3 regions of the Bradyrhizobium sp. CB82 genome follow, and region 1 is predicted to be linked to each of the others. Evidence: riboswitches for the same ligand, from Rfam matches in the RefSeq annotation. Region 1 holds a riboswitch; each other region holds the start of a gene.
What was found. A riboswitch is a leader RNA that binds a small molecule or an ion and turns the genes downstream of it on or off. The one in region 1 is predicted to bind cobalamin.
Positions count from the first base shown of each region.

Region 2: linked by a shared signal. The riboswitch ahead of QA640_RS28245 (DUF1636 domain-containing protein) and the one ahead of metE (5-methyltetrahydropteroyltriglutamate--homocysteine S-methyltransferase) in region 1 are both predicted to bind cobalamin.
Region 3: linked by a shared signal. The riboswitch ahead of QA640_RS28180 (energy-coupling factor ABC transporter permease) and the one ahead of metE (5-methyltetrahydropteroyltriglutamate--homocysteine S-methyltransferase) in region 1 are both predicted to bind cobalamin.

Region 1 is NZ_CP121650.1:7,455,937-7,466,354, forward strand. Features, by position in the region: gene QA640_RS36015 (hypothetical protein) at 1-256, shown strand, start outside; gene QA640_RS36020 (hypothetical protein) at 261-560, shown strand; gene QA640_RS36025 (hypothetical protein) at 1,496-1,771, opposite strand; gene QA640_RS36030 (IS256 family transposase) at 2,300-3,574, shown strand; gene QA640_RS36035 (carbohydrate porin) at 3,688-5,139, opposite strand; gene QA640_RS36040 (TauD/TfdA family dioxygenase) at 6,156-7,085, opposite strand; cobalamin riboswitch at 7,819-8,044, shown strand; gene metE (5-methyltetrahydropteroyltriglutamate--homocysteine S-methyltransferase) at 8,151-10,418, shown strand, end outside.
Region 2 is NZ_CP121650.1:5,781,833-5,792,250, forward strand. Features, by position in the region: gene QA640_RS28225 (precorrin-8X methylmutase) at 1-585, opposite strand, end outside; gene cobG (precorrin-3B synthase) at 585-1,748, opposite strand; gene cobN (cobaltochelatase subunit CobN) at 1,745-4,993, opposite strand; gene cobW (cobalamin biosynthesis protein CobW) at 4,993-6,042, opposite strand; gene QA640_RS28245 (DUF1636 domain-containing protein) at 6,039-6,413, opposite strand; cobalamin riboswitch at 6,507-6,728, opposite strand; gene cobO (cob(I)yrinic acid a,c-diamide adenosyltransferase) at 6,769-7,404, shown strand; gene QA640_RS28255 (cobyric acid synthase) at 7,413-8,861, shown strand; gene cobD (threonine-phosphate decarboxylase CobD) at 8,865-9,833, opposite strand; gene cbiB (adenosylcobinamide-phosphate synthase CbiB) at 9,844-10,418, opposite strand, start outside.
Region 3 is NZ_CP121650.1:5,772,203-5,780,990, reverse strand. Features, by position in the region: gene cobJ (precorrin-3B C(17)-methyltransferase) at 1-668, shown strand, start outside; gene QA640_RS28210 (cobalt-precorrin-6A reductase) at 644-1,390, opposite strand; gene cbiE (precorrin-6y C5,15-methyltransferase (decarboxylating) subunit CbiE) at 1,389-2,570, shown strand; gene QA640_RS28200 (cobalamin biosynthesis protein) at 2,567-2,935, shown strand; gene cobM (precorrin-4 C(11)-methyltransferase) at 2,932-3,714, shown strand; gene QA640_RS28190 (cobyrinate a,c-diamide synthase) at 3,714-5,024, shown strand; gene cobA (uroporphyrinogen-III C-methyltransferase) at 5,021-5,749, shown strand; cobalamin riboswitch at 5,798-6,018, shown strand; gene QA640_RS28180 (energy-coupling factor ABC transporter permease) at 6,055-6,732, shown strand; gene cobF (precorrin-6A synthase (deacetylating)) at 6,778-7,527, shown strand; gene cobT (nicotinate-nucleotide--dimethylbenzimidazole phosphoribosyltransferase) at 7,563-8,621, shown strand; gene QA640_RS28165 (histidine phosphatase family protein) at 8,743-8,788, opposite strand, start outside.

The DNA.
Region 1 (10,418 bases):
TTGGGCGAGCGGATACGACTACGACAATCAGTGCAAAGTCGGCGGCTCACTGCCGCATATGTTTCACCACGGCGTGAGATCGCGTTGGCGGCTGAGGCCGAGCCCCCTGGGAGCGTACAGCGGCTTTGATCATGACACTTCATCTTTCTTTTCCGTAAAGGTCACCAGCAAGCACGCCAGGGTGTTCGATCACCGGGAAGGCGCGGACTTCACGTACACGATCTGGTCGGGGAGCCGCACTCCAATCACGGAGTGAATCGATGACAAGCAATCTTGACACTTTACGCAGTGCAGGTTTGCGCCGCAATCCGGGTTGCGCGTTACCGGTCAATGCACAGACCGGGGCCGCTTTGGTCACGAGCGGTCGGCTAGAGGCAGCTTCGATGGAGCGGTACACGGCCTACCTAGTCGGGCCAGATGGGCATGCTGTGGGTTTTGTCGAATTTATCTGTTCTGATGAGGGCGCAGCAAAGGAGCGGGTACGGCAAGTTGCAAATGATTACGCGATTGAGCTTTGGCAGAGCGATCGCAAGATAGTAGCGTATGAAGCACAACGGTAGCCCTCAGCACGAGAGGTACGATGCGGTTGCGGCCGTCTAGCGACAGAGGTTGAGACGCTATGGCCACCGTCTATCGCGTCGGACTCGCGATCAGAACTTAGACTAGTCGTTCACATCGACATCACTACGCCGATACGAACTTGTCCAAAAGCGTTTTTATAGGCTCTTTGGCCCGCAAACCACGCGTTCCCCTCCTCTTAGAGGCCGCAGTAGTGCGAAGGTTTAGCCGCCGTTCTTGCGCCGCAAGCGGCTTTTCAAGACGAGGTTGGGTAAGAAACTCTGAGAATGAGTCGCGAATTATGTCCTGCATCCCTAACGCAACGAAAACCACTCTAGCCGTCTCGATGCCGGACCGTCAGCCTGGAAACAAGCCGTCTTTTGAGAGGTGGCCTTGGGGGATCGTTTGTTGGCGACTTGAGAGCGAATAGCGCATCTGGCATAGGCCGGCAATACCCCAATGACGCGCCTTGCTCGCAACCGGAGGTCCTTCTCGGATTTAATGCATGCCGCTGAGCAAGCGAAAGGAACCTCCTCGATACGATCCCAGAATTCGCAATTTTCCCTTTGGCAGATCTGCATCACTTCGCCGTGGGCGTCGATTGGGCGGCAGCGCGGCGCATAAGTGAATCCACGTCTTTCTGCCCCAGCAATCCACGTTCTATGGCACGCGAGAAACGATCGATGTTCATCGAGCGCTTCCCGCACGATCGCGGCAACACTTGCGTACCCGAACTTGGGTACCAACGCTGTTGCTAGAGCACACGACGCAAGCAGATTCTGCCGCGAACGCTCCTCATTTACTGTAAGCGAGCGCACATACCGTTCGATCAAGACAGTCGCCGAACGCTGCAGGAGAGTGATCGATTCGATCAGACGATCGCAGACTAGCATGTCGTAACAGTTGATCTCCAACAGTCCTTGTTGGCAGGCCATTGCTATGGAAGCGTCGTTCCGGCGCGGATCTCTTGAGACGCCTCAATGATGGCATCCGCTTTCTGCGCTGACAGCGCGCCGATCTCTTGATTCGCTCGCGCCGCCGCTTCTTTTATCATCGCCAGTGCAGGGACAAACTCAGGCAGCGTCGACGATCGTGCGGCGCGTGAGTGGAAAATTCTCCAAAGCCCGGAGAGTATTGATGCCGTAGAGCGCGTCCGCTGGTAGTTGTCTCTCACCAAGAACGTCTTCTTCGGTTCGCATTTCGCCCATGACATTGTATTCTCGCGTTTCTAGGGTGACCCATCGATATCCCGACTGGGCTTCGCCAGAGCAGACAACGTCTAGCGAGAGAGTATCTCCTGCAAAGTGCGACCGCGAACTGACAAGGTCAGATCGTAGAGCTGTCCTGGTGAGCACCATTCTGACATCCGCCTTGCCTAAGCGGGTCGCTATCGAGGTGCGAGATGCCGCGAGCTTTGCCGATACATCGCTAATTCGGCTTCCCTATAGACGGCAGAGGGACCAGCCGAGATAGAACAGTTCGGAGCAAATGGCCCCTGCCCTCTGACCCAATTTGCGAGAGGCGCTGAATTGCATGGATCCAAGAAGCCACGTTAGCTGACCAACCCAATGGCCATAAATGTGGTGGGCGTTCACGCTATCTGGCCGCGGTGTTCGCCTAGCATGGCGGATACCGACAGTATGGGGATGTCCCGGGTTCTGTTGAACTTCTGAAGAGGTCGGCGTTGCCCACCTTGAGCCGGTAGGCTCGGGGTGCTGATTCCACAAAGGAGAGCAACGCCATGACGAGAGATATCACACCGGCTGGTTCGCCGGCGACCGGGGCTGTGGACGAAGCGTTTGCAGAAGTGCGGGCGAGCTTCGATCGGTTCTGCCTTGCGGCAGGGATCGAGGCGCTCGGCACGATGATGGAGGCGGATGTCACGGCGGCCTGCGGGCCGCGCCACGGTCGCGATGCGGGGCGGCAGGCGCACCGTTGGGGCCGAACGCGGGGCCGGATCGGCTTCCACGGCGGCAAGATCGAGGTCGAGCGCCCGCGGGTCCGGGGCGTGGACGGCCGCGAGGTCACGATCCCGAGCTGGGAAACGGCAGCGCAGGAGGACTGGCTCGGTCGCTGGGCGATGAACCTGATGCTGATCAATGTGTCGACGCGCCGGTTCGGCCGCGCTGTCCGGCTGCCCGAGGGTGACGTGCCGGCACCGCCCGGATCAGGGGTTTCGAAGTCGGCGGCCTCGCGGAGGTTCGTAGCGCTGTCGGCGGCGCGGCTGGCCGACTTCATGGCTGCCGATCTGTCCGCGCTCGACCTTCTGGTGGTCCAAATCGATGGGCTGCATCTCGGCGACGATCTCGTGCTGGTCGCCGCGATCGGGGTTGACGGCGAAGGCAACAAGCATCCGCTGGCTCTGGTGGAAGGGGCGACCGAGAACGCCGCAACGGTTCAGGCCCTGCTGGACAACCTGGTCTCGCGCGGGCTCGACCCGACGATGCCAAGACTGTTCATCGTCGACGGCGCGAAGGCGTTGTCGAAGGCGATCCGCCGCACCTTCGGTTCGGCCGCTGCGATCCAGCGCTGCCAGATCCACAAGGCGCGCAACATCATGGAACGCCTGCCGAAAGAGCATCATGCGGCCACCCGTCGGGTGCTGCGCCAGGCCTGGGAGCTCGATGACGCCGACAAGGCTGAAAAATTGATCCGCAATCTCGCGCGCCGACTCGACCAGCAATGGCCCGGCGTAGCGGCCAGCATCCTTGAAGGCCTCGATGAAATCCTGATTGTCGTCCGGCTGAAGCTGCCGAAGGAGCTTCGTCGATCGCTCGCCTGTACCAACATCGCCGAGAACATGATGGGCACCATTCGCCGCGTCACGCGCAACGTCAAACGCTGGCGGGATGCTGGTATGGCCCTGCGCTGGGTCGCGGCCGGCATGATCGAGGCCAACAAGGGCTTCCGACGATTGAAGGCGTATAAGCAATTGTCGGTTCTGCGTGCGGCCCTTCAAGCTCACCACGATCGCATGACGATCAAGCCCGTTGCCCACGTCACGAGGGCCGCGTAACATTCATTCCGGCAACGTAGGCCCGGCGTAGTTCAACACCGATCGGGACATCCCCGACAGTATTGCAAGATCCGCATTGGCGTGCTTGTGAATTTCCCCCTATCTTTGAAGGCTTAGAAGAATATCGACGTAGACACTAACACGTTCAACGCATGTCCCGTTCGCGGTGTGTAAGTGATGCTTGTCGGGTTATTGACGTATGTCAGTCCTAAGCTTGAATATACCCCGGGTGACAGATGTGCCGTGTAGGTTGCGGAAAGCGCCGTACTGTCGCGATGCACAAGATGGCCCTTGGCCACGGCAGCTTCTACTGCAACGTTGCTCCACGCAGTGTTGGTGGCAACAATCGCAATCTGATCACTTGGACGGCTGTCAAACAACCCCTTCGCGTAGAGACGGAGCTCGTAATACTCACTCACCCTGTTTAAGTCGGGCGGCGCGTACATCACAGAAAATCCTGCATAGATGCCACGAGCTGGTGAGCCTTGGACATCCGACTGCCAGAGTTGCCTGTCCGCTGCCACGTAATAGATGCTATTCCCGTCGGATCTCGGTTGGTTCGGATACTGCAGGTCAGTGAAGCTGCTATTGGTGAAACCGGCACCTACCCGCAACCAAGTCTCAGGTAAACCTGGAGCAGCTTTGTTCTTGTAGCCGGCTTCGTCGAGCAAGAGAACGCCCGCGTTCGTCGTGCTCCAGTTTAACCCGGTCGGATTTTCGCGAATGTGCGCAAATTGACCGTCTGGACTGAGTGAACGCTGTACTGAAATCCGGTTGTAGAACCGGTCATCAAAATTGTACTTTAGATTGAAGGCTGGCGTCGGCGCGGCATTGTTGCTCATGCCTGCTTGGTACAAAATGTGGGATGACGCTCCAAAAACGTTTACTGCTGCGTTTCCTCCGACCACCGTGCCTACGAACTCATTTATGTTCCTGAGATAGCCCATTTTGAGCTCGAGTTTCCCGTCAAAAAACGTTTGATAGTAGGCAATCGTATTGATCCCAACTCTATCTGGCCCCCCGGGCTTCCATGTCCAGTACTGCTGCTGGGCTCCTACGATGATCTGACCATCGGGAATCCCAAATCGGCTGAGATCATAGGTCACGATCATGAAATTCAGGGTATTGAATGTCGGGTTCTGACCAGCATATAGCTGATCACGAATGGTGCTCTTCGCTGCATTCGGTAGCTGATTGTCCACGAAGGTGTTTACAGTCCCGCCAACATAGCCGATTCCGACTTCCCCCAGCGCAGATCTAACGCCGCCGTAATCCTGATCTATTGTATCGGCCGGACCAGGAATATTGAGCCACATACCTTTTTCGCGTAGGTCCTCGAACTTTGCGAAAGGACCGGCTTTCTGTGGAGTTTTATTCTTTGCAACTACAGGCGCACCGTCGCGCTTTGCTGCAAACGCATTGACCGTTTGTGCAAGCGCTGCCCTATCGACGAGACGCGCTGCTTGTTGGCACCCGTACCTTCGGTAGGGCTTAGCCGAACGGTTCTTCTTTTGAACTTCTCCTTGGGTGACCTCGTTAGGAGTACCGCTTTGTGGGCTAAGCACAGTGGCAGCTTGTGCCAGCGCCGTATCCCCGACGGGACTCGCAGTGATGGACAGTGCGATAGTAATCCATCTCCGCGCGTTTGCTCCATGAAATTTCGTCCGCAGCGCCCTAGCCGTGATAGAAAGCGATGGACGGCCACGAAGCGCTGAGACCTTTGAGGGCTTGGTCCTCGATGATAGCGCGAGAAAGCTAGCTAGCGGCTTCCATGAGACGGGAACGACCGCTGTAGGAGTGGGCCTCACAGCAGTAGATGACGAGACAGCAGATCCATCACGCCTGCTGGCGTAGGCAGATCTATATTGCATCCCGACTTCCTTAGCGTGTGAGGCGTGACTTTTCGCTGCCGCTCGATTGCCACGTGGTCGCCACTGCATCAATTGCTAAGGTTGGTAGGCGACATCAGCCGCAGGGTGCTGCTTCTCGATTCGCGAACTTAATGTCAGATGGGGCGCGCGACCAATCTGTGCTCTTTCCTCACGGGGCTCGTCTACAAGTAGAGCGACGGGCCAAGCGTTCTGCCATCCTCGCCAGAAAATGGAGATTGTGTGCCCGAGGAGGTTAGCGCCCGTCTCAAGCCTCTCCTAGGCGAGGACACGACTACGGCAGCTCACGTAGGATGGACAAGAAGATGTGCTGATGGTGGCTCAGAAGAACTGGCGACTGCTCGGCATCTGCCGAGGCCACTGCGGATGAGTAGGCGGATCGTGAGACCACGGCAATGGTTGCCCCCATGGAGAGAGCATTTTTCGAAAAGCGTGCGCCCCTTCTGGCGCGGTTCAAGACCGACATCCATCGGCGAAACGGGCGGCTGGTCGACTACTAGTACCGCTACCGCGTAGCTGCTGAACCCGATATGCCCTCTAAAGAATAGTTGCTGCTTTTCGATTTGCGCGCTCGCAGCATCAGGTTCATGGTAGGTGCGATGGCGAACCAAGCTTCCGAATACTGCACGGAGCGATCGAGCGCATAACGGCAGAGTTTCCATCGGCCGGATCGCGGCCAATCTTGTGACCGTCTAGGCGACCTCAGCGGCCGGCTGCTTAGGGGCCGTCACGCGTGTTACGCTGCTCCGACCATCGATGCTGACCGGTATTTCGCCGGCGATGGTTGCGCGATGAACAAGGCGGTGTCGGTCGCCGTAGTCGTTCACCGCGTAATGTTGTGTGGCGCGATTGTCCCAGATCGCTACGTCGCCTTCCTTCCAGTTCCAACGTACGGTGTTTTCGGGCGCAGTGATATGAGACTGAAACAAATCAAACAGCTTCTGGCCGTCGTATTTCGGGACACCAACGAAGTTCTGCACCAGCGCGCCGAGCACGAGCGTGCGTTCGCCGGTCTCCGGGTGTACGCGCACAACGGGATGCTCAGTCTGATAGATTGTTTTAGTGAAGACTTCGTCCAAGTGCCTTTTGTCGAGCTCGCTGGCGCGGGCCAGTATTGCGTAGTCGAAGGCGTTACTGTGAAGGGCCCACAGCTTGTCTGCAAGCCGTTGGAGCGGCGGAGCCAGGTCGAGGTAGGCCGTGACGGTATTTGACCAAACCGTATCGCCACCGAATGGTGGCATCACAATGCCTCGCAGCACCGCAATCTTGGGGTAGGCATCGATGAAGGTACCATCAGTGTGCCAGAGGTCGGCCCGGCTACCGGCGCGGGCTGAATCAAGCTCGATGATCGACGCTGTTCCGTTAATCGCACCGAGCGTCGGATGACGTGCCAGTTTTCCGAAACGAACGGCAAAGCGCTCCTGCTCCGTATCATCAAGGTGCCCCTGTTCGCGAAAGAAGATAACCTTGTGCTCCAACAGCAGCTCATTGATCGAGGCGATCGTCTGCTCCGGCAAATCGCCCGACAGCTTAATGTTTCGGATTTCTGCGCCGATGCGCGCTGCGCGTTTGATGATATCCGCGCGAGGACGGACATTGTTCGACAAGACCGTTGCAGTCATTACTCCAGCGTCTCCAATTTTGCGCCGCGGGACCACATTATTCAACTCGACAGAGCTGACGAACGCCAAATAGGGCTGCATGGCGGGATCCGACGTAGTCCGTGGTGCAGCGACGAGTCCTTGCTTGAGCTCTTCACGCGACCTCGGAGGTTAGTTCGGCGTTCGCGAAGGTCTTGATTTAAGATTGACCAGTACGTCAGTTCGATCAATTGCCAGTATTGGTAGTTGACCGGGGCGAGAGCTTCGCAGTTCGCTGAGGGATCGATGTCTCGTCCACTACCGAATGAATATGAAATCTGTGCTTATTGGATAAGGCAATGAGAGCGGCCTCTGTGATCGACTTAGAGGGGCGGTCTAAGCAATCCAAATTGCCGCGCTAAAGAGTCGCGGCGGTGACACCGAAGCGGAAGTACCCAAGAGCACTCCATTCCTCTCCATGCGCAACGCCTAGAAAAGATCGGGGATAAGGAAACGCTTGTCGAGGTTTTTAACCCTTTGTCGAGCTGTGCGTTTTGTGTGGCGTGGCTTCACAGCGGCGGCGTTTCCCAGGCCTGGGCTACTCGATGATCATTAGCCGAGCGTCGCGTGACCAACAACAGCGCGATCGCAAGCGACGGTATTACGGCCAAACTCGTCGATCAGATGCAAGCGCCCCGAGCCTGACACTACGATTGCTCCGGGGCGCTCGATGCGTCCATTGGCATCTCAGGGTTGACGTACCGCTTCCGTTGCAGATAATCGGAGGCGTCGAGGTTCTCCAGATCTCGTTTGATCTGGAGCTAAGAGGGAAGACGGTGCGCTTTCGATCCGTTCAGGATTAAAGTAATACCGGCGCTGCCCCCGCAACTGTAAGCGGCGAGCCCGTATCCACACGCGTCACTGAAGCAAACGCTTCGGGAAGGCCGGATGCAGGCGATGACCCGCGAGCCAGGAGACCTGCCCCGACAACATAATCGTCCACGGGCGGGGTGTCCGGTGGTACGCCTAGCAGGAGGCCTCGCTTTGGCGGCCTTCCTGCCTGCGTTTCCGCCATGGCCTTTGCCCCCACACAATGGGGATAAAGCTATGTCTCTTCTCTCACTTCCTGTCGCGACCCTCGGCATGCCGCGTATCGGGCCACGCCGTGAGCTCAAGCTGGCGCTCGAAGGCTACTGGGCTGGCAAAATCAGCGACCAGCAGCTCCTGAAAGCTGCGGCCGGTCTTCGTGTCGCCAATTGGGCACGTCAGAATTCGCTGGGCGTCACTATCATCCCGTCTAATGACTTTTCACTCTATGACCAGATTCTCGACACGAGCGTCACGGTCGGCGCCATACCTGAGGCGTATGGCTGGGAGAGCGGTCCCGTCTCGCTGAAGACCTATTTCACCATGGCGCGGGGCTCGCAAGACAAGGAAGACGCGAGCTGGGCTCACGCCCGTCAAGGCCTTGGCGCCTCTGCGCAGGAGATGACTAAGTGGTTCGATACCAATTACCACTACATGGTGCCAGAATTCCATAAAGGACAGACCTTCAAGCTCTCTTCCCGCAAGCCGATCGAGGAATATGAGGAGGCGAAAGCCCTCGGCTATCAGACGCGTCCTGTCTTGGTGGGGCCAGTCACCTTCTTGAAACTCGGCAAGAGCGCCGATCCGGCGTTTGATCCGATTTCGCTGCTCGATAGCCTCATGCCCGTCTATGTCGAGGTTCTTAAGGAACTGACGAAACGTGGAGCCGAGTGGGTCCAGCTTGATGAGCCCTATCTGGTGCTTGATCTCGACGAAACCACGCGGGATGCGCTCCAGCGCGCCTATGGGCGTCTCGCCGAGGAGGTGCCCGGCATCAAGGTCATGCTTGCAACCTATTTCGGAGCAATCGGCGACAATTTGGCGACCGCTCTGAAGCTGCCTGTTGCCGGACTGCACGTCGATCTTGTTCGCGCTCCCGAGCAATTGAGCCAGATTGAATACGGCGCGCGCGCGGACCTTGTGATTTCGCTCGGCGTCATCGACGGCCGCAACGTATGGCGTTCCAACCTGTCGGCACTGGTTGAGCGGTACAAGCCCGTCATTGCAAAGTTCGGCAAGGAGCGCGTGCAGCTCGCGCCTTCCTGCTCGCTTTTGCATGTCCCAATCGACCTCAAGCTCGAAACCGATCTCGATCGGGACGTGAAGAGATGGCTTGCCTTCTCGGTCCAGAAGATCGAGGAGCTCACGACCTTGGCGAAGGCACTTGCGGGCGACGGAAATGTCATTGACGCGCTTTCCGAATCAGACCTTGCAGCGAGGGCACGCCAGGCATCGCCGAAAATCCATGACACGGCCGTCGCCCGGCGAACGGCGGCGATTGACGAGGCTATGCGCCGCCGAAACAGTGCTTTTGCGACACGTGCCGAGGTTCAGCGCAAGCGTTTCGGCCTGCCGTTATTCCCCACAACCACGATCGGGTCGTTCCCGCAGACGAGCGAGATACGCAACGCCCGCGCCGAGCATGCCAAGGGAACGTTGACAAAGGCGAAATATGAACAATTCCTGAAGAAGGAAACGGCCAGCGCGGTCCTTTGGCAGGAAGACATCGGGCTCGACGTGCTTGTCCACGGCGAGTTCGAGCGCAATGATATGGTCCAGTATTTCGCCGAGCAGCTCTCCGGATTCGCGTTCACTAAGCATGGCTGGGTGCAATCCTACGGCTCCCGTTACGTTCGTCCGCCGATACTATTCGGCGATGTCTCCCGCCCGAAGCCGATGACCATCGAGTGGTGGCGCTACGCGCAGTCGCTGACCAGAAAGCCGATGAAGGCAATGCTTACGGGCCCGGTGACAATTCTCACCTGGTCGTTTGTCCGTGACGATATTCCGCGTAGCGAGACCTGCCGTCAGATCGCGCTCGCGATCCGTGACGAGGTCGCCGATCTGGAAAAGGCCGGGGCAACCATGATCCAAATCGATGAGGCCGCGCTACGCGAAGGTTTGCCGCTCCGCCGATCCGATTGGAGATCTTATCTCGACTGGGCAGTTGAAAGCTTCCGCCTCTGCTCCTCCGGTGTTGCCGATGCAACGCAGATCCATACCCACATGTGCTATTCGGAGTTCAATGCCATCATCGATGCAATTGCCACGATGGACGCAGATGTCATCTCGATCGAAACGTCCCGCTCTAGGATGGAGCTGCTCGATGCGTTCACTGCCTTCAAATACCCGAACGACATCGGCCCTGGCGTCTATGACATCCACTCTCCGCGCGTTCCCGAAGCCTCTGAGATAGCGGCTCTCATCGCGCTGGCTCGCCAACGACTGTCGGACTCACAGCTCTGGATCAATCCGGATTGCGGCCTAAAGACTCGCAAATGGACCGAA
Region 2 (10,418 bases), 1.7 Mb from region 1:
CGCTGAGCCGCCGAGGCGGCCCTCGACGGTCAATGCCGGCGCCGGCGGCTTCGCCATCAAGGCGGCCTTCGATTCGGCCGCGCCGACGAAGCCGACCGGACAGCCGATGATTGCCGCCGGCCTCGGGCAATCGCGATCCTCCAGCATGTTGAGCAGATGAAACAGTGCGGTCGGCGCATTGCCGATCGCGACGATAGCGCCGTTCAGATGCGGCCGCCAGAGCTCGAGCGCCGCCGCCGAGCGCGTGTTGCGCATGGACTGCGCCAGCGCGGCAACGGCCGGATCGCCGAGCGTGCAGATGACGGCATTGCTGGCCAGCAACCGCGCGCGCGTGATTCCTTCAGACACCATGCGCGCATCGCACAGGATCGGCGCGCCGTTCTGAAGCGCCGCACGCGCGGCACGCGCCATACCCGGCGTGAAGCGGATATGCGCCTCGAGCCCCACCATCCCGGCGGCGTGGATCATGCGCACGGCGACCTGCTCCTCGTCGGCCGTGAAGCGCGCGAGATCCGCCTCGGCACGTATGGTCGCAAAGGATTGCCGATATATCGTCGCGCCGTCGGTCTCGTACACGTGCGGCATCAGCGTCCTCCCATCAGCAGGGAGGGATGTTTGACGATCTCGGTGCTGCTCAGTCCGCGCAGCACCGGCATATCGCGCGTCGAGCCGAAGCGAACGAGATCGAATCCTTCGCGGGTCGCAACAAGCGTGAGCGTTGCCGGTCCCGAATGCGCACAGCCCTTGGCGCAACCAGAAACGTGAAGCCGTGCATCGGGTGCAATGTGCGGCGCGAGCGCAGACGCAAGCGCGCGCGTATCGGCATGCGCCTCGCGGCACCGCGGCGCACCGCTGCAGGCGATCACGCGCAGCGCCGGATCATCGGCCTCGGTGATGAGGTCTTCACCACTCGGCATCTCGTGCATGCCCTCGACCAAAATCATCCGCCACGGCGTCATCCGCAGCGCTGGCGCGCAGGAGGCAAGATGAGTGAGCGCCGAATGCGGCAGCTGCCCAAAGGCCACACCCATCATCGCGCCTTGCGGATAAAGACCAGGACGGGCCGCAACCGCCGCGGCGGCAGGCTCAACGTCGCCGCGCAAAGCATCCGGCAATTTCGCGCCGGCAACGATATGCGCCGCCATCCGCCCTCGCCCGTTCTTGGCCCCACCTGACGCCACGAACCACTCTGCCAGCGCGAACGCGGCCGTTACGGCTGCTTGGCGCGAAACTGCGCGACCGAGTTTCGCGCCGTCGGCCCGCACCAAGAGGCCGCCTGCGCGATGACGTTCAATCCGGATATCCGCGGACGCGCCGGATAGCACGCGCTCCTGTCCAACGTCGATAGCAAAGCCGAACTTGGTCGGAAGATCGAGCGTGCTGTCGGCAAGGGCCCGCTCGAACTCGTCGGCGAGCAAGCAGGTGTCATCGCCAGCGGTCCAGAATGGCGTCACCAGAATATTGCGCCGCGATTCCGTCTCGGGATCGGAATCGAGCAGGCCCAACTGCGCGAGGCCGTCGAGGAGAGGCAGATGCGCCGCGTCGGTTACGCCCCTGATCTGGAGATTGGCCCGGCTGGTGACGTCGATCAAACCATTGCCATGACGCGCGGCAAGCTCGGCAATGCCGGCCGCCTGCTGCGCCGCCAGCCGTCCGCCATGCGGGCGCACGCGCACCACGAGCCCATCGCCCGACAACATCGGGCGCAACGCGCCCGGGCACCAGCCCTTGACCGCGATTGCGCTCATGAGGCCTCCTTCAGCGCTGCTGCAATCGAATTGCGGCGCGTCTTCCAGAGGGCGGCTTCGTGCAGTCGGGTGAAGCAGGTTTCCATCGCTGCCAATGCGGCTGGATTTTCCCGCGCCATGAAGGCCCGGACATCGTCGTTGCCGACGGTCGCGTCATAATAGAGATCGAACAGATGCGGCGGCACGGCGCCCGCCAGATGCGCGAACGCAGCCAGGTGCTCGAGCGTCGCGGTGATCTCCGCCGCGCCGCGAAAACCGTGGCGCATCATGCCGGCGATCCAGTCGGGATTGGCGGCGCGGGCGCGGACGACGCGCGAGATCTCCTCCGTCAACACGCGCGCATGGGGTTGGTCGGGCCGCGTCGCATCGAGGTGATAGAGCGACGGCGCGGCCGCGCCTAGCTTCGCCGCTGCGGCTGCGACGCCTGCTTCATGCGCGGCATAATCGGCGGCGAGCAGCAAATCCGTCTCGGGCAGATCCTGCACATGGACGAAAGCGTCGGCAGCGGCGAGCCTCGTCTCGATGCCGGCGCGATCGGAGCGCATCTCGCCGTCGGACGACAACGCCCAGGATGAGGCCGACAGCCAGGCCTCGCCGGCCGCCTCACGTGTGTCCGCCGTGAACACATCCGGTATCGAGGAGAGCCCGACGCCATATTGTCCGGGACGCGGCCCGAACACGCGCGCGAGGCGTATGCGATAGGGATTTTCGTCGCCTTCAGTCTCGCGCATCGACAGCGCTTCGCTGGCCGCATCGAACAATTGTGCGAGACCCGAGAAGACATCGCGGAACAGGCCGGACACGCGCAGCGTGACGTCGATGCGAGGACGGCCGAGCTCGGCCGGAGAGATGATGTCGTAGCCGGTCACGCGTCCCGAGCTGTGATCCCAGCGCGGCGCGAGACCTGCGAGATGCAGCGCCATCGCGAACTCCTCGCCGGCGGTACGCATGGTCGCGGAGCCCCAGAGGTCGACCACCAGCCCCTTCGGCCAGTCGCCATGATCCTGCAAGTGACGGCGCAACAATTCTTCGGCGAGCTTGATGCCTTGTGCATGCGCGGACGGCGTCGGCACGGCGCGGGGATCGACGGCAAACAGATTTCGCCCGGTAGGCAGGACGTCCTGGCGCCCGCGATAGGGCGAGCCGGCAGGCCCAGGCGCGACGCGGCGGCCGAACAACGCCGCGATGAGCGCCGTCCTCTCCGACTCGCCGCAATTGCCGCGGCCGAACACATGCAGGCCGTCGCCGAACTGGCTTTCCTTGAGATCGCAGACGAAGCGGTCGATGCGTGGAATCGCTTCCGCGGGTGCAGCCGATGCGGCAAGGCCGAGATCGGCGTCGAGACCGGCTGCGCGCGCTTCGTCGCGAATGGCGGCAATCAGGCGCTGCCGGCGCGCGGGATCGAGGCCGTCGGCGGTCGAATATTCGTCAAGCAGTTGCTCGAGCCTGTGCAGGCCCTCAGGCACGGCGGACTTGGTCAGCGGCGGCGGCAGATGGCCGATCGTGACCGCGCCGGTCCGCCGCTTGGCTTGTGCCGCCTCGCCGGGATCGTTGACAATGAACGGATAGACCAGCGGCAACTCGCCGGCCAGCGCCTCCGGCCAGCAGGACGGCGACAGCGCAACGGATTTTCCGGGCAACCATTCCAGCGTTCCGTGCGCGCCCACGTGCACGACAGCGTCAACGCCCTGCTGCCGGAGCCAGAGATAGAACGCGACATAGGCATGGCGCGGCGTGCGCGAAAGATCGTGATAGTCAGCGTCGCGGTGACTGACCTCACCGCGTTCCGGCTGCACCGCGACGATCGCGTTGCCGCTTCGAATCGCCGCGAAGTGAAATTCGCCGCCACGACAGCTCGGGTCGACCTCCGGCGCCCCCCAGGCGCGTGCCAGATCATCTTGCAATGCGCGGGGAAGCCGCGAGAGAGCCCCACGATAGTCGGCGACACTCCATGTCAACTCCTGTTTCAGCAAGACATCGCCGAGCGCACTCTGCGGCTCGACGATGAAGCCGGCTTCGCTGAGATCAGAGAGCAGCGCTTCAACAGAGGCGAGTGCATCGAGCCCGACCGCATGGGCGATCTGGTGCGGCCGACCGGGATAGTTGGAGAGCACGATCGCCAGCCGCTTCTCGCCCGCCGGCTTTTGCGCGAGCCGCTGCCATGCCGCCACGCGCGCAACGACGGCGGCGACACGCTCATCGTCGGGCCGGTGTGAAAGATGCGCGAACTGCAGATCAGGATCACGTTCGCCTGCCGATTTGAAGCTCACCACGCCCGCAAACACGCGTCCGTCGACCTCCGGCAGCACGACATGCATCGCAAGATCGCCCGGCGAGAGGCCGCGGACCGATTCGGCCCAGTCTTCGCGGCGTGCCGTGGAGAGCGCGACCTGGAAGACCGGACACGATGCGGCATCGAACGGCGTCGCGCCGTCGTCGCCAACTGCAGAGAACGCGGTCGCATTGACGATGGCCGCGGGCGGATATTGCGCAAGGTGCGCGCGCAGCCAATCGGCGACGCCGGGCGCCTTCAGTGACGTGACGAACACGCCCCAGGCATCGAAGCCTCTCTCGCGGAGCGCTGCGATTAGCGCATCGACCGGCGCAGTATCGGCGGCCGTGAGATAAGAGCGGTAAAAGGTAACGAGTGCGCGAGGTCTTCCGTCGGGGTCGGGCAGCGCCCAGACAACACCGCGCACCGGCTCGTAGAAACCGATCTCGGGGACCTCGATCTCACCAACCACGGGCCCCGCATAGAGACCCGAGGCCAGCGCAAGCTGCGCGATCGCGGCTTGTGCGGCGACCGGTCCGCCCTTGTCGCAGAGCACTTTCAGCCGTCTGAGCGTCGAGACCGGCAAGGTCGAGAACGCATCGAGCCGTTCATCGTCGCGGCCATCCGCCGGCAACACGGCGAGCGCGATGCCGCGCTCCTTCGCCAGTCGCTGGAGGGCCGCGAGCCCATAGGCCCAATAGGACTCGCCGCCGATCAGGCGGACCAAAATGCCGCGCGCTCGCGACAGCGTTCGCTCGATATAGGTGTCGACCGACAGCGGGTGGCGCAGCTCGGCGAGATTAGCGAGCCGCAGCGACGGCAGCGCGGCGCGCCCCCGCCGCCATCCGGCCGCGAACGCGACGAGATCGGAATCCGAGAACGAGAGTACCACGAGATCGGCCGGGTCCTGGCCGATGTCCCTGGGCGTCGCGGTCTCCTCCAGACCGCGGCTCTCGCGGAAGACGACGTGCATCAGATCCCAAGCCCTGACATTCCAAGCCCTGCCTTGATCGCGGCCTCGTCGATGTCGCCCTGCTCTCCGATCACGACCAGCTTGGATTGCCGGGGGCGCGCGCCCCAGGGCCGATCGAACTGGTGCCGCACGCGCTCGCCGACCGATTGCAGCAACAGCCGCATCGGCTTGCCCTTGACGGCGATATAGCCTTTGGCCCGCAGCACGTTCTGCTCTCGTGCCAGCCGCTGCACTGAGGCGATCAGCGCCTCGACGTCGACGACCTCAGGCAGATCGATCACGACGGAGTTGAAATCATTGTGCTCGTGCTCGTCCTCACCGTCATGATGCGAGGGGCGGGCAGCGAGATCGTCTTCGGCCGCCGCTTCAAGGCCGAGGATCACGCGCAGATCGACTGCGCCGTCGACGACAGGCAGCATCGGCACCGGACGCGGGATCTCCGCGGCGATCGCCGCCCTGGCTGCTTCGAGCCCCGCCGCGCCTGCAAGATCGGCCTTGGTCAAGAGCACGATATCGGCGCAGGCGATCTGGTCCTCGAACACCTCCGACAGCGGCGTCTCGTGATCGAGATTCTCATCCGCCGCGCGCTGTGCTTCCACCGCATCCGGGTCCGGCGCAAAGCGTCCGGCTGCGACCGCCTCGGCATCTGCCAGCGCAATCACGCCATCGACCGTAATCCGTGAGCGGATCTCCGGCCAGTCGAACGCTTTAAGCAGCGGCTTCGGCAAGGCCAGTCCCGAGGTCTCGATCAGGATATGGTCCGGCCTCACCCGACGTGCGAGCAGCTGCTCCATCGCCGGAATGAAATCGTCGGCCACGGTGCAGCAGATGCAGCCATTGGCGAGCTCGACGATGTTCTCCTCAGGACAATTGGCATCCGCACAGGATTTCAGGATCTCGCCATCGACACCTTCGCTGCCGAATTCGTTGACGAGCACCGCGAGCTTCTTGCCGTTGGCATTGGTGATCAGATGCTGGATCAGTGTCGTCTTGCCTGATCCCAGAAAGCCCGTGACGACCGTGACCGGGACTTTTGCGAGCGTGTTCATTCGGCGGCCTCCGGCACGACGGGAATCGGGGGAATGCGGGCAAGCGATTGCTTGCGGAAGATTTCGGGACGGCTGCGCCATGGCACGATGCCGTCGGGCGCGGCCGCGTAAGCCGAAGCGCCTGCGATGACGTCGCTCGCATTGGCATCGGACAGGCGCCCGTAGACATAGGACCATCGACCGGGCGCACTGAGTGCAACCGAGCAGCCCTGGCTACAGGCCGACAGGCATTCGACGGGAACCAGGTTGACGCCCTGGGGCACACCGACGTCGAGGATGGCGGCATGCAGCCGCGCGCCGGGCGTGGTTTCGCCTTCGCCGAGCGTCTGGCCAGCGCGGCAGGTGATGCAAACGTGAAGTGTGACGGCCATCGCCCCTTCCAGGATATCTGCGGGAGGCGATGAGGCGCACGAACCGCTCGAGGAGAGGATCCGTTTCCCCGTCGCGGAACACCCCGTCCGCCGGTCCAAAACGTGCGCGCTGGCAGGTCTCCCGGCTTGCGGAGCAGGGTTTTTCCCTTCGATCCCCGCCTTCCCGATCCCCAAGGGGGATCAGTGGCTTCGGGCATCTCTCCGGTCACGGTCGCGGGGGCGGCTGCTTTTCGAACACGAATCTTTCCGATTCGAGCCCTATCGCATTCCCTCTTCGCCTGTCGTAGGACAGGAACCAACGCTGGCCCACCATTTGCCCATGGCCGCCACTTGTCAAGCCGAAGGACCACGTCAGATGACGCCTGAACCGGATACCCCAGCGGTGGAGGAAACCGACGCCCGGCACGCCGCGAAGATGGCGAAGAAGAAGGTCGCCCGCGACAAGATCATGGCGACCAAGAGCGGCGAAAAGGGCCTGATCATCGTCCATACCGGCGCGGGCAAGGGCAAATCCTCCTCCGCCTTCGGCATGATCGTTCGGTGTGTCGCGCATGGCCTGCCCTGCGCGGTGGTCCAGTTCATCAAGGGTGCCTGGGATACCGGCGAGCGCCGCCTGCTCACCGGGCACTTTGGCGACCTCTGCCAGTTCCACGCCATGGGTGAAGGTTTTACCTGGGAGACGCAGGACCGCGCCCGCGACATCGCTGCGGCCAAGGCGGGCTGGGAGAAGGCGAAAGAGCTGATATCGGATGAACGCCTGCGCATGGTCGTGCTCGATGAGATCAACATCGCGCTGCGCTACGACTATCTCGATATCACCGAGGTCGTTGACTTTCTGAAATTGCAGAAGCCGCCGCTGACGCATGTCGTCCTCACCGGGCGCAACGCCAAGGACGAGCTGATCGAGATCGCCGACCTCGTCACCGAGATGACGCTGGTAAAACATCCGTTCCGCTCCGGCATCAAGGCGCAAGCCGGCGTCGAGTTCTGAGAGTTCGGATGGCGCGCGCATTGATGATTCAGGGAACGGGCTCGGACGTGGGCAAGTCGCTCGTCGTTGCGGGCCTTGCGCGCGCTGCGAGGCGCCGGCGCCTGCGCGTGCTCCCCTTCAAGCCGCAGAACATGTCGAACAATGCGGCCGTGACCGTCGATGGCGGCGAGATCGGCCGTGCGCAGGCGCTCCAGGCGGTCGCCGCCGGCGTCGAGCCGCACACCGACATGAATCCGGTTCTGCTCAAGCCCGAGACCGATGTCGGAGCGCAAGTCATCGTGCAGGGCAAACGCCTCGCGACGGCACGCGCCCGCGACTATGCGGCAATGAAACCTTCACTGATGGGCGCAGTGATCGAAAGTTTTGAACGGTTGAAGGCGCGTTCCGACCTCGTCCTGGTCGAAGGCGCCGGCAGCCCTGCCGAAGTCAATTTGCGCCGGGCCGACATCGCCAATATGGGCTTTGCCCGCAAGGCCGACGTTCCCGTCGTGCTGATCGGCGACATCGACCGCGGCGGCGTTATCGCGCAACTGGTCGGCATCAAGACCGTGATCGATCCTGACGATGCCGCGATGATCCATGGTTTTGTCATCAACAAGTTCCGCGGCGATCCCGCGCTGTTCGATGACGGCTACCGGCTGATCCAGGACAAGACATCCTGGCGCGGTTTTGGCGTGCTACCCTGGTTTACCCGCGCCGGCGAATTGCCGGCCGAGGATGCACTGGGACTGGGCGAGGCGCGAAAGCCCGGCCGATGCAAGATCGCGTTTCTGGCGCTGTCGCGGATCGCCAATTTCGACGATCTCGACCCGCTCAAGCTCGAGCCAAATGTTGACCTCGTGATGGTCCGCCCGGGCGAGGCGATCCCCGGCGACGCACGGCTCGTCATCATCCCCGGCTCGAAATCGACGCGCGGCGACCTCACCTTCTTGCGCACGCAAGGGTGGGACATCGATCTCCTCGCACACCACCGTCGCGGCGGTCATGTGCTGGGCGTCTGCGGCGGCTATCAGATGCTCGGTCGCAGTGTGGATGATCCCAAGGGCATCGAGGGGCCGGCCGGAGAGACAGCCGGCCTCGGCCTTCTGGATGTGACGACGGTGATGTCGCCCAAGAAAACGCTCACGCGCGTGACGGCGCGCCATGGCGGGACCAGCGAAGCAATCGACGCTTACGAAATTCACATCGGCCACACCGATGGACCGGATCGCGCGCGTCCCTTCGCGATGCTCGACGGCGCGCCGGAAGGCGCGATCTCCAGCGATGGCCGTGTGCATGGCAGCTATCTGCACGGCCTGTTCACGTCGGACGGTTTTCGCAGGGCCTTCCTCGCGCAGCTCGACATTCCCGCGACGGACCAGCCATACGGCGCCAGGGTCGAGAGTGCGCTCGACGCGCTCGCCGATCACATCGAGACCCATCTTGATGTCGAAGGCCTGCTCGCGCTGGCGCGCTGAGCGTCAGCGGGCGAGCGCCGATGCAAGGCGCGACCATTCCGCCTCATCGCCCGGCAGACCCAGACGCAACCACCCCGGCTGCCCGCTGAAGACGCGCGACCAGATCCGGCCGCGCGCGAGCTTGTCCTGTGCAGCAAGTGCATCACCGACATCGTAGAGCCGGAACAGCGGCGTGCCACCGATCAGCCGCCATCCTTGTGCCGTCGCCTGGGCGTCGAGCCGTACGCAGTCGTGGCCGAGCCGCGCCGTCGTTGCGCTGGCCCATTCGCGATCGAGCAGCGCACGCCGACCGACGGCGATAGCAGCACCCGAAACCGGCCACGGCCCTGCCATCGCCGAGAGCGTAGCAATGTCCCCTTCCGCGCCGAGCACGAAGCCAAGACGCAAACCGGCCAACCCATAGAACTTGCCGAACGAGCGCAGGACGAGGAGACCGCCTCGCCCCGCCGCCTCTGGCGCGAGCGACAGCTGCGTCAGCGCATCTGCAAAGCTCTCGTCGATGATAAGGCGGCCGACGCATGGCAGCAGTGCTAGGAGGTCAGCCCGCTCATGGCGCCGGCCGTCGGGATTGTTGGGATTGACGACGATGGCAAGATCGGCGCCTGCGAGCGCGTCGAGATTGGTGACCTCGGCAACATCCCAGCCAGCGGAAGAAAGCACCCCGGCGTATTCGTTGTAGGTCGGCGCGAGAATGCGCGCCCGGCCCTTACGCGACAAACTCGGCAGACACTGGATGGCCGCCTGCGCGCCGGCCATGGCGAGCAGCGGCGCTTGGGTTGCATAGGTCTGCCGCGCGGCCTCGTGCAGCTCTTCGATTTCGGATCGCGACGGCAGCGCGGTCCATGCACTCTGTTCGATCACGCCCACCGGATAAGGCTGCCGGTTGATGCCGGTCGACAGATCGATCCAGTCCTCGATGCGCCCGCCGAACCGCTGCATCGCAGTGTCGAGATTGCCACCATGCTCGCGCATCGCCGCCTCGTTAGATCAACGCCAGTGCCGCGAGCAAGCCACCGAGCAGCAGCATCGCGCGAATATAGAGCCGCAATCCCCGGCCGATATCGGCGGCGAGCGGATCGCGCCCGCCCGCGTTCAGCCAGGGCTCCTCGGTCAGGGCGCCATGATAGCTGCGCGGGCCGCTCAGGCGCACGCCGAGCGCACCGGCCATTGCCGCTTCCGGCCAGCCGGCATTGGGCGAGCGATGGCGATTTGCATCGCGCGACATGCAGGACAAGGCCGCTGAAGGGTGCGCTGTCACCACCGCGAACAACAGGCCCGTCAGCCGCGCCGGAATCAAATTGGCGACGTCGTCGATGCGCGCGGCCGCCCAGCCGAACCAGAGGTGACGCTCAGAGCGATGGCCGATCATGGAATCCAGCGTGTTGATCGCCTTGTAGCCGAAAATTCCGGGCAGGCCGAGCAGCGCGCCCCAAAACAGGGGCGCCACGATGCCGTCGGATGCGTTCTCCGCCAGGCTCTCGAGCGCCGCGCGCGAAATCCCGGCCTCGTCGAGCGACGCGGGATCGCGGCCGACGATCTCTGCCACCGCCAGCCGCG
Region 3 (8,788 bases), 1.7 Mb from region 1:
CTGTCGCGCTTGCTGCTGCGACGGATGTGGTTGGCTATGCGCCCTATGTCGCGCGGGTTGCTCCCCGCGACGGGCTCACGCTGCATCCGTCGGACAATCGCGTCGAGTTGCAGCGTGCGAGCGAGGCGCTGCGGCTTGCGGCCGAAGGCCGGCAAGTCGTCGTGGTGTCCTCCGGCGACCCCGGTGTGTTTGCGATGGCCTCTGCGGTGTTCGAGGCGCTCGAAGGCGCGCCGCAATGGCAGAAGCTTCCGATCCGTGTGCTGCCCGGCGTGACCGCGATGCTGGCGGCGGCTGCGCGCGCAGGCGCGCCGCTCGGCCATGATTTCTGCGCGATCAACCTCTCCGACAATCTGAAACCGTGGGCGGCGATCGAGAAGCGCCTTCGGCTCGCAGCGGAGGCCGATTTCGCGATCGCGCTCTATAACCCGCGCTCGGCGAGCCGCCCGGAAGGCTTCGGCCGCGCGCTCGCGGTGTTGAGGGAAGCGGCTCGCGGTGACCGTCTGGTGATCTTCGCCCGCGCGATCAGTGCGCCGGACGAGCGGATCGAGACGGTGACGCTGGACGAGGCGAGGCCCGAGATGGCGGACATGCGCACGCTCGTCATCGTCGGCAATTCGCAGACGCGCCGCGTTGGTCGCTGGGTCTATGCGCCGAGGCAGGTCCGATGACCGAGCCAGGCCAGGACCTCGGCCACACTCTCCACACGCAGTCGCTCGGGCAGTTGCGGCCGCGCGATCATGATGACGGGCAGGCCGAGCGCGCGGCTCGCGTCGATCTTGGCGCGCGCGCCATCGCCGCCGGAATTGCGGGCGACGATCCATGCGATGCCGCGCGATCGCAGCGTGTCAACTTCGCCCTCGAACGTGAATGGACCGCGCGACACGATGACGTCTGCCTTGAACGGCAGCGCTCCTTCGGGCGGATCGACGAATCGCAGCGTGTAGGCATGCTGCGGCTTCTCCCCGAATGGGGCGATATGCTGCCGGCCGATCGCGAGGAAGACGCGCGACGGCGTCTCGGGCAGCGCCACAACGGCGGCTGCGAGATCCGGCACCTCGATCCAGCGATCACCGGGCACTCTGACCCATGGCGCGCGTTCGAGCGCGACCAGCGGCGTTTGGGTGTCCGCGCAGGCCGCGACCGCATTGCGGCTCATCTCCGCTGCAAAGGGATGGGTGGCGTCGATGACATGCGTGATGCCTTCTTGCCGGATATAATCCGCAAGTCCGCTGACGCCGCCAAAGCCACCGCTGCGGGTCGGCAGCGGCTGACCCGTGGGCGCGCGGGTGCGGCCGCCATAGGAATAGATCGCATCGACGCCGGCGCGCGCGATCTTCGCGGCGAGCAAATTCGCATCACTCGTTCCGCCCAGAATGAGCGCGCGCGTCATGGCTGATCCCTGGCTGACGATCATCGGTATCGGCGAAGATGGCCTTGCTGGCCTCTCCGAGGCAAGCCGAAAGGCGCTTGCCGGGGCCGAGACCGTGTTCGGCGGCGAGCGCCATCTTGCGCTCGCAGGCATAGCCGATCGCGGCCGCCCGTGGCCAGTGCCGTTCGATGCCGGCGTTGTGCTGAGCTGTCGCGGCCGACCCACCGCGGTGCTCGCCTCGGGCGATCCGTTCTGGCACGGCGCCGGCGCAAGCCTCGCCGAGCAGCTGGAAGCAGGTGAATGGATCGCGCATCCGGCGCCGTCGACGTTCTCGCTCGCCGCGGCGAGGCTGGGCTGGCGGCTGGAGAGTGTTGTCTGTCTCGGACTGCATGCCGCGCCGTTCGAACGCCTGGTGCCGCATCTCGCACCTAATGCGAGAATCGTCTGCCTCGTGCGCGACGGCAAGGCGGCCGGCGATCTCGCGAAGTGGCTGACGGCGCGAGGCTGGGGCGCCTCAGCACTGTGGACTCTCACCGCGCTCGGCGGCCCGCGCGAAAACGTCAGGGCGCATCGCGCAGACAGCTTCGCGGCGGAAGCTGGCGACATCCTGGTCGCCGTCGCGCTGGAGGCGAGGGGATCACAGGGCATTCCGCGCAGCTCGGGTCTTGCGGACGATCTCTTCGTGAATGACGGCCAGATCACCAAACGCCCGATGCGCGCGCTGGCCTTGTCCGCGCTGGCGCCACGTCCGGGTGAACGGCTCTGGGACATCGGCGCAGGCTCGGGCTCAATCTCGGTCGAATGGGCCTTGTGCCGCGGCGCGGCGATTGCGATCGAGGCGCGTGAGGATCGTGCCGTGAACATCCGCAGCAATGCCGCGGCTTTCGGACTGGCGCATCGGATCGCCGTGATCGTGGGAACTGCACCCGGCGCATTGGCGGGCCTGGAGACACCTGATGCCGTGTTCATCGGCGGCGGCTTCGACGCCGCGATGTTTGATGCCGTCTGGTCTCGCATTGTCCCGGGCACGCGGCTGGTGGCCCATGCCGTGACGCTGGAGACCGAAACTTTGCTGGTCGAGCTAAACCAGCGCCATGGCGGCGAATTGATGCGGGTCGAGATCGCGCATGCGGAGCCGCTTGGCCGCTATCGCTCCTGGGAGGCGGCGCGGCCGGTCGTGCAATGGAGCGTGGTGCGATGAAGGTCGCAGGGCTTGGCTTTAAGCACGACGCCACGCTCGCCGCACTGCGCGAGGCACTTCTCGCCGCCGGCGGTGTGGAAGGTCTCGCGGCTGTTGCAACCGTCAGCGACAAGGCGAACAGCGCAGCGCTGAAGTTGCTGGCGGGCGAATTGAACGTGCCGATCAAGGCGATTTCCGCCGACATGCTCGCCGGCATCGCGACTCCGACCCAGTCAAAACTCATCAAGGACAAGTTCGGCACGGGATCGGTGGCGGAAGCCGTCGCGCTCGCGGCTGCGGGCCGTGACGCGCGGCTGATTGCGACCCGCGTGGTCTCGCAGGACCGGACCGCGACCGCGGCGATAGCGGAAGGAGACGGCGAATGACCGTGCATTTCATTGGGGCAGGGCCGGGCGCCGCCGATCTCCTCACTCTGCGCGGGCGCGATCTGATCGCGGCCTCGCCGGTGTGCCTCTATGCGGGCTCGCTCGTGCCTGAGGGCGTGCTGGCGCACTGCCCGAAGGGCGCGCGGATCGTCAACACGGCGCCGCTGTCGCTCGACGAGATCGTCGTCGAGATCGCCAACGCGCATGCGGAAGGCAAGGATGTCGCGCGGCTACATTCGGGCGACCTCTCGATCTGGTCGGCGATGGGCGAGCAATTGCGCCGCCTGCGCGCGCTCGACATTCCCTTCACCGTTACGCCGGGCGTGCCGTCGTTCTCCGCTGCTGCCGCAGCGCTCGAGGCTGAACTGACTTTGCCGGGGCTTGCGCAATCGGTGGTGCTGACGCGCACGCCGGGGCGGGCGAGCGCAATGCCGGAGGGTGAGAAGCTTGCTGCGTTCGCCGCGACCGGAGCGGTGCTCGCGATCCATCTCTCGATCCATCTGCTCGACAAGGTCGTCGCCGAGCTGACGCCGCATTATGGCTCCGATTGTCCGGTCGCGATCGTCTGGCGCGCGAGCTGGCCCGACCAGCGCATCGTCCGCGCGACGCTCGCCACGCTTGATGCGGCCGTCGGTGCCGAGCTCGAACGCACCGCGCTCATCCTGGTCGGCAGGACTCTCGGCTCGGAGGAATTTTCCGAGAGCCGCCTTTACGCCGCCGACTACGATCGCCGCTACCGGCCGTTCGGTCCTGCGCCGCGCTTTCCGGAGGTGTCGTGATGGCGGCGGGGCTCGTCATCTCGGCGCCGGCCTCCGGCGTCGGCAAGACGACGCTGACGCTGGCGCTCGCCCGCGCCTATCGCGATCGCGGCCTCAAGGTGCAGTGCTTCAAAAGCGGCCCCGACTACATCGATCCGGCCTTTCATGCCGCGGCTACGGGGCGCGCCTCCGTCAACGTCGATAGCTGGGCGATGGATCGCACGACGATCGAACATCTCGTCAGCCGGGGTGCGACCGCAGATCTCGTGCTGGCGGAGGGCTCGATGGGCCTGTTCGACGGTGTCGCCGCGCGCGGCGTCTCGGGCACCGGCGCCACCGCAGACATCGCCGCGATGATGGGCTGGCCGGTGCTGCTCGTGATCGATCCGTCCGGCCAGGCCCAGACGGCCGCCGCGATTGCGACCGGCTTGCGGGATTTCCGTAGCGGCGTGCGCCTTGCCGGCGTCGTGCTCAACCGCGTCGCGAGCCCGCGGCATCAGGATCTCGTACGGCGGGCTTTGGCCGATGCAGGCATTGCCGTGTTCGGCGCGCTGCCGCGCCATGCCGAGATCAGCCTGCCGAAGCGGCATCTCGGCCTGGTCCAGGCGGAAGAGCAGGCGGAGATCGGCGGCCTGATCGCGGAGGCTGCGCGCTTCGTCAGCGAGCACGTCGATCTCGACGCCGTGCTGGGCGCAGCCTGTGCATGGCCGGCGCAACCTGCCCCGAACGGGCTCAACGTCAGGCCGCCGGGCCAGCGCATCGCGCTGGCGCGCGACGCCGCGTTTTCCTTCGTCTATCCGCATATGCTGGAGGCCTGGCATGCAGCCGGTGCGGAGATCCTGCCTTTCGCGCCGCTCGCCGACGAGGGACCAGATGCAACCGCCGACGTGTGCTGGCTGCCTGGCGGCTATCCGGAACTGCATGCCGGCCGGCTCGCGGCGAATACGCGCTTTCGCGAGCGCTTGGGCGCCTTTGCCGAGACGCGGCCGGTCCATGGCGAATGTGGCGGCTACATGGTGATGGGCGCCGCCTTGACCGATGCCGAGGGCGCGCGGCACGAGATGCTTGGCCTCTTGGGCCTTGAGACGAGCTTTGCCAAACGTCGCATGCATCTCGGCTACCGTCTTGCCGAGCTCGCCGCCCCGATGCCGGGACATCAGCCTGGCGTGCGCCTGCGCGGCCATGAATTCCACTATTCGACGATCATTGCGCAGCCCGATACGCCGCTCGCGGTCGTGCACGATGCGACCGGCGCGGTCGTTGCCGAGACCGGATCGCGCCGCGGGCGTGCAACGGGTACTTTCTTTCATCTGATTGCGGAGGACCGGTGAGCGGCTTCGTCTCCTTCGTCTCCGCCGGTCCCGGCGATCCCGAGCTTTTGACGCTCAAAGGCGCCGCGCGGCTGCGCGAGGCCGACGTGGTGCTCTATGACGATCTTGCATCCGGTGCGATCCTCGAGCTCGCCCGGCCCGGCGCCAATCTCGTGGCGGTCGGCAAACGCGCCGGAAGGCCCTCGACCAAGCAGCAGCACGTCAACCGCCTGCTGGTCGATTACGCGGCGACCGGCGCGCGCGTGGTGCGGCTGAAATCCGGCGATGCCGGAATCTTCGGCAGGCTGGAAGAGGAGATCGAAACGCTGCGGGTGGCCGGGATCGGCTACGAGATCGTGCCCGGCGTTACCTCGGCCTGCGTCGCGGCAGCGCAAGCCGGCATCCCCCTGACCCGTCGGAACACAGCGCGCCGGGTACAGTTCGTGACCGGAGCCGATGTGACCGGGCAGTTGCCGCAAAATCTGAACTGGGCGGCGCTGGCCGACCCCGATGCGACGACGGTCGTCTATATGGGCCGGCGCACGTTCCCGGATCTTGCCGCGAAGCTGATCGCGCAGGGGCTTGCTCCGGAGACGCCGGCGCTGTTTGCGGAATCACTTGGCCGCGCCGATGAGCGGCTCGTCCGCACCACGATCGCCAAGCTCGCCGAAGAGCTCGCGCAGGCCGTGCCCGCGGCCACAGCCGCCGTTATCCTGTTTGGCGCACTGGCGGGAGAATCGTCATGATGATGCCCGTTGCAGCCGTTCTGCCCTTGACGCCCGGCTTGCGAAAGAGGCACACAAGAGGGGCATGGTGCTCGATGCGGCGCAAAGCGCCGGAGCATAATCGGGAATGGGGGTGGGCGGACCCAGTTGCGGCGCCCCAAACCCCAGCCGCCCCCGCGACTGTAAGCGGTGAGGGGCTCCGATCCGCCACTGGGCCGCAAGGCTCGGGAAGGCCGGAGATCCCCTTCGATCCGCGAGCCAGGAGACCGGCCCTGCACGTTTGGACGCCAAGGCCGTCGGGTGTGACGGCAGGAAGGACTTGAACCATGCATATCGAACCGGGAATCGTGACGGGCGCCAAGCTCGTGTTGAGTTACGCAACCAGCATCGCCGCCGGCGGCGTTGCGCTGAAGCTCGCGGCCGAGACCGTGCGCGAGCAGGGCATCAGCTCGTTCGCTCTACGGTCGGCTGCAACGACCGCGCTGGTCTTCACCTTCTTCGAGATCCTGCCGCACTTCCCGGTCGGCGTCTCCGAGGTGCACTTCATCCTCGGCTCGACCTTGTTCCTGCTGTTCGGCGCGGCACCGGCGGCCTTTGGTCTCGCGCTCGGCCTCTTGCTGCAAGGCCTGTTCTTCGTGCCGACCGACCTACCGCAATATGGCATGAACGTCACCACGCTGCTGGTGCCGCTGTTCGCCATCCAAGCGCTCGCTACCCGCATCATTCCTCGCAACACCGCCTATGTCGACCTGCAGTATCGCCAGGCGCTGGCGCTCTCGACGGCGTATCAGTCCGGCATCATCGCCTGGGTTGCGTTCTGGGCGATCTATGGCGCGGGCTTTGGCGCTGCGAACCTTGCCAACATCGCAACCTTTGCCGCGTCCTATGCGCTGGTGATCGTGATCGAGCCGCTCGCCGATCTCGCGGTGCTGGCGCTGGCAAAGTCGCTGCGTGGCGTCACCGCGCCCGGTCTCGTCACCCCGCGCCTGCACGACGCAGCGTAGGGATGATTTGAAGGGCGGCCGTCATGGTCGCCCTTCACACTCGTGATGGTCACGCTTTCCCTGATAGGCATCGGTTGCGGCGATCCCGAGCAGCTCACGCTCGCAGCGATCCGTGCCATCAACGCGGCCGATCTCGTTTTGATCCCGCGCAAAGGAACGCAGAAGTCCGATCTTGCCGAACTACGGCGGACGATTTGCGCTGATTTGCTCACCAACAAGCAGACACGTATCGCGGAGTTCGACTTGCCGGTGCGTGACGCCGGCGAGGCTGATTACCGCAAGGGGGTCGATGACTGGCATGATGCGGTCGCCGCGACGTGGTCGCGGGCGATCTCGAGCCATCTCGGACATGATGGCCGCGTTGCGCTGCTGATCTGGGGCGACCCGTCGCTCTATGACTCGTCTTTGAGGATCGCGCGGCGGCTTGATCCTTTGCCCGCGATCGAGGTCATTCCTGGCATCACCTCGATCCAGGCGCTGTGCGCGGCGCATGCGCTGCCGCTGAACGATATCGGCGAGCCTTTCTTGGTGACGACAGGGCGGCGACTGCGCGAGGGCGGCTGGCCCGACCGCGTCGACACCGTGGTGGTGATGCTCGATGGCGGCACGGCGTTTCAGTCACTCGATCCGGAAGGGCTGCAGATCTGGTGGGGCGCCTATCTCGGCATGCCCGATCAGATCGTCATGTCGGGTGCATTGGCCGAGATCGGCCCACGCATCGTCGCGGTACGGCGCGAGGCGCGCGAACGGCACGGCTGGATCATGGACAGCTACATTCTCAAACGCAGTACGTGACACCAGCGCTGTCGCATGAACGGAGGCAGGACGACATGCTCCCCAATTGGGTCTACGAGAAATGCCCGGGTATCTCTGCCGCGCACCGCGAGGCGGCGATGGCGCGGCAGGCGCAACTGACCAAGCCGACAGGCGCGCTCGGCCGGCTCGAGCAGGTCGCGATCGATCTCGCGGGCCTGCAAGAGACGGAGCAGCCGCGCGCCGCGCGCGTGCCGATCATCGTCTTTGCCGGCGATCACGGCATCGTCGCCCAGGGCGTGTCCGCCTATCCCCAGGAAGTCACGATCGCGATGATGTCGAATTTCGCCGCGGGCGGCGCTGCGATCGCGGTCCTCGCGCGTGAATTGGGCTCAAGTCTCGAGGTCGTCGATGCCGGCTCGCTGGCGCAGTCGCCGGTGCCGGGGATCGTCGCGGACAAGCCGCGCTGCGGCACGCGCGATTTCAGTGTGGAGGCTGCGCTGGAACCGGCGGAGCTGGCTTTTGCGTTCGACTGTGGACGGCGTGCAGTCGCACGTGCGGCGGTCGAACAACCTGATCTTCTGATTCTCGGCGAGATGGGCATCGGCAACACCACGACCTCGGCGGCGATCGCGGCGAGCCTGCTCGGCGTGAGCGCCGACGAAATCGCAGGCAGCGGCACCGGTGTCGATGCTGCGGGTCGCGCGCGCAAGGCGCGCGTGATCGACGAAGCGCTCGCCCGGCATGGCCTGACGAAAGCCGGCACATCGCCCGAGCAAACGCTCCGCACGGTCGGCGGCCTCGAAATCGCTGCGATCTGCGGGGCGATCATCGCGGCTGCGCAGCGGCGCATTCCGACCTTGATCGACGGCTTCATCGTGTCGGTCGCCGCGCTGGCGGCCGCGCGCCTCAATCCGTCATGTCAGCCGTTCCTGCTGCCGTCGCATCAGTCGGCGGAGCAGGGCCATCGTCTTGTGCTTCGCGCCCTCAACGTTCAGCCGCTGGTCAGCCTCGATCTCAGGCTCGGAGAGGGATCGGGCGCGGCGATCGCGCTGCCGCTGGTGCGGCTCGCCTGCGCCCTGCACAATGGCATGGCGACGTTTGCGCAGGCCAATGTTCCGGATCGCCCGGCCTAAAACGCGATGAGATTGGATGAATCGTCATCGCGTTTCAGGTTGTTGTTTGCGCATGATCTCCGCGCAAACGCTCCGCGTTTATCGCGAGGGGAAACCGCTTCACAGCTTCATGCTTTGCAACTCAAGCGATCGTCTGATTGACTGAGACGACGCGCCAGCCATTCGCC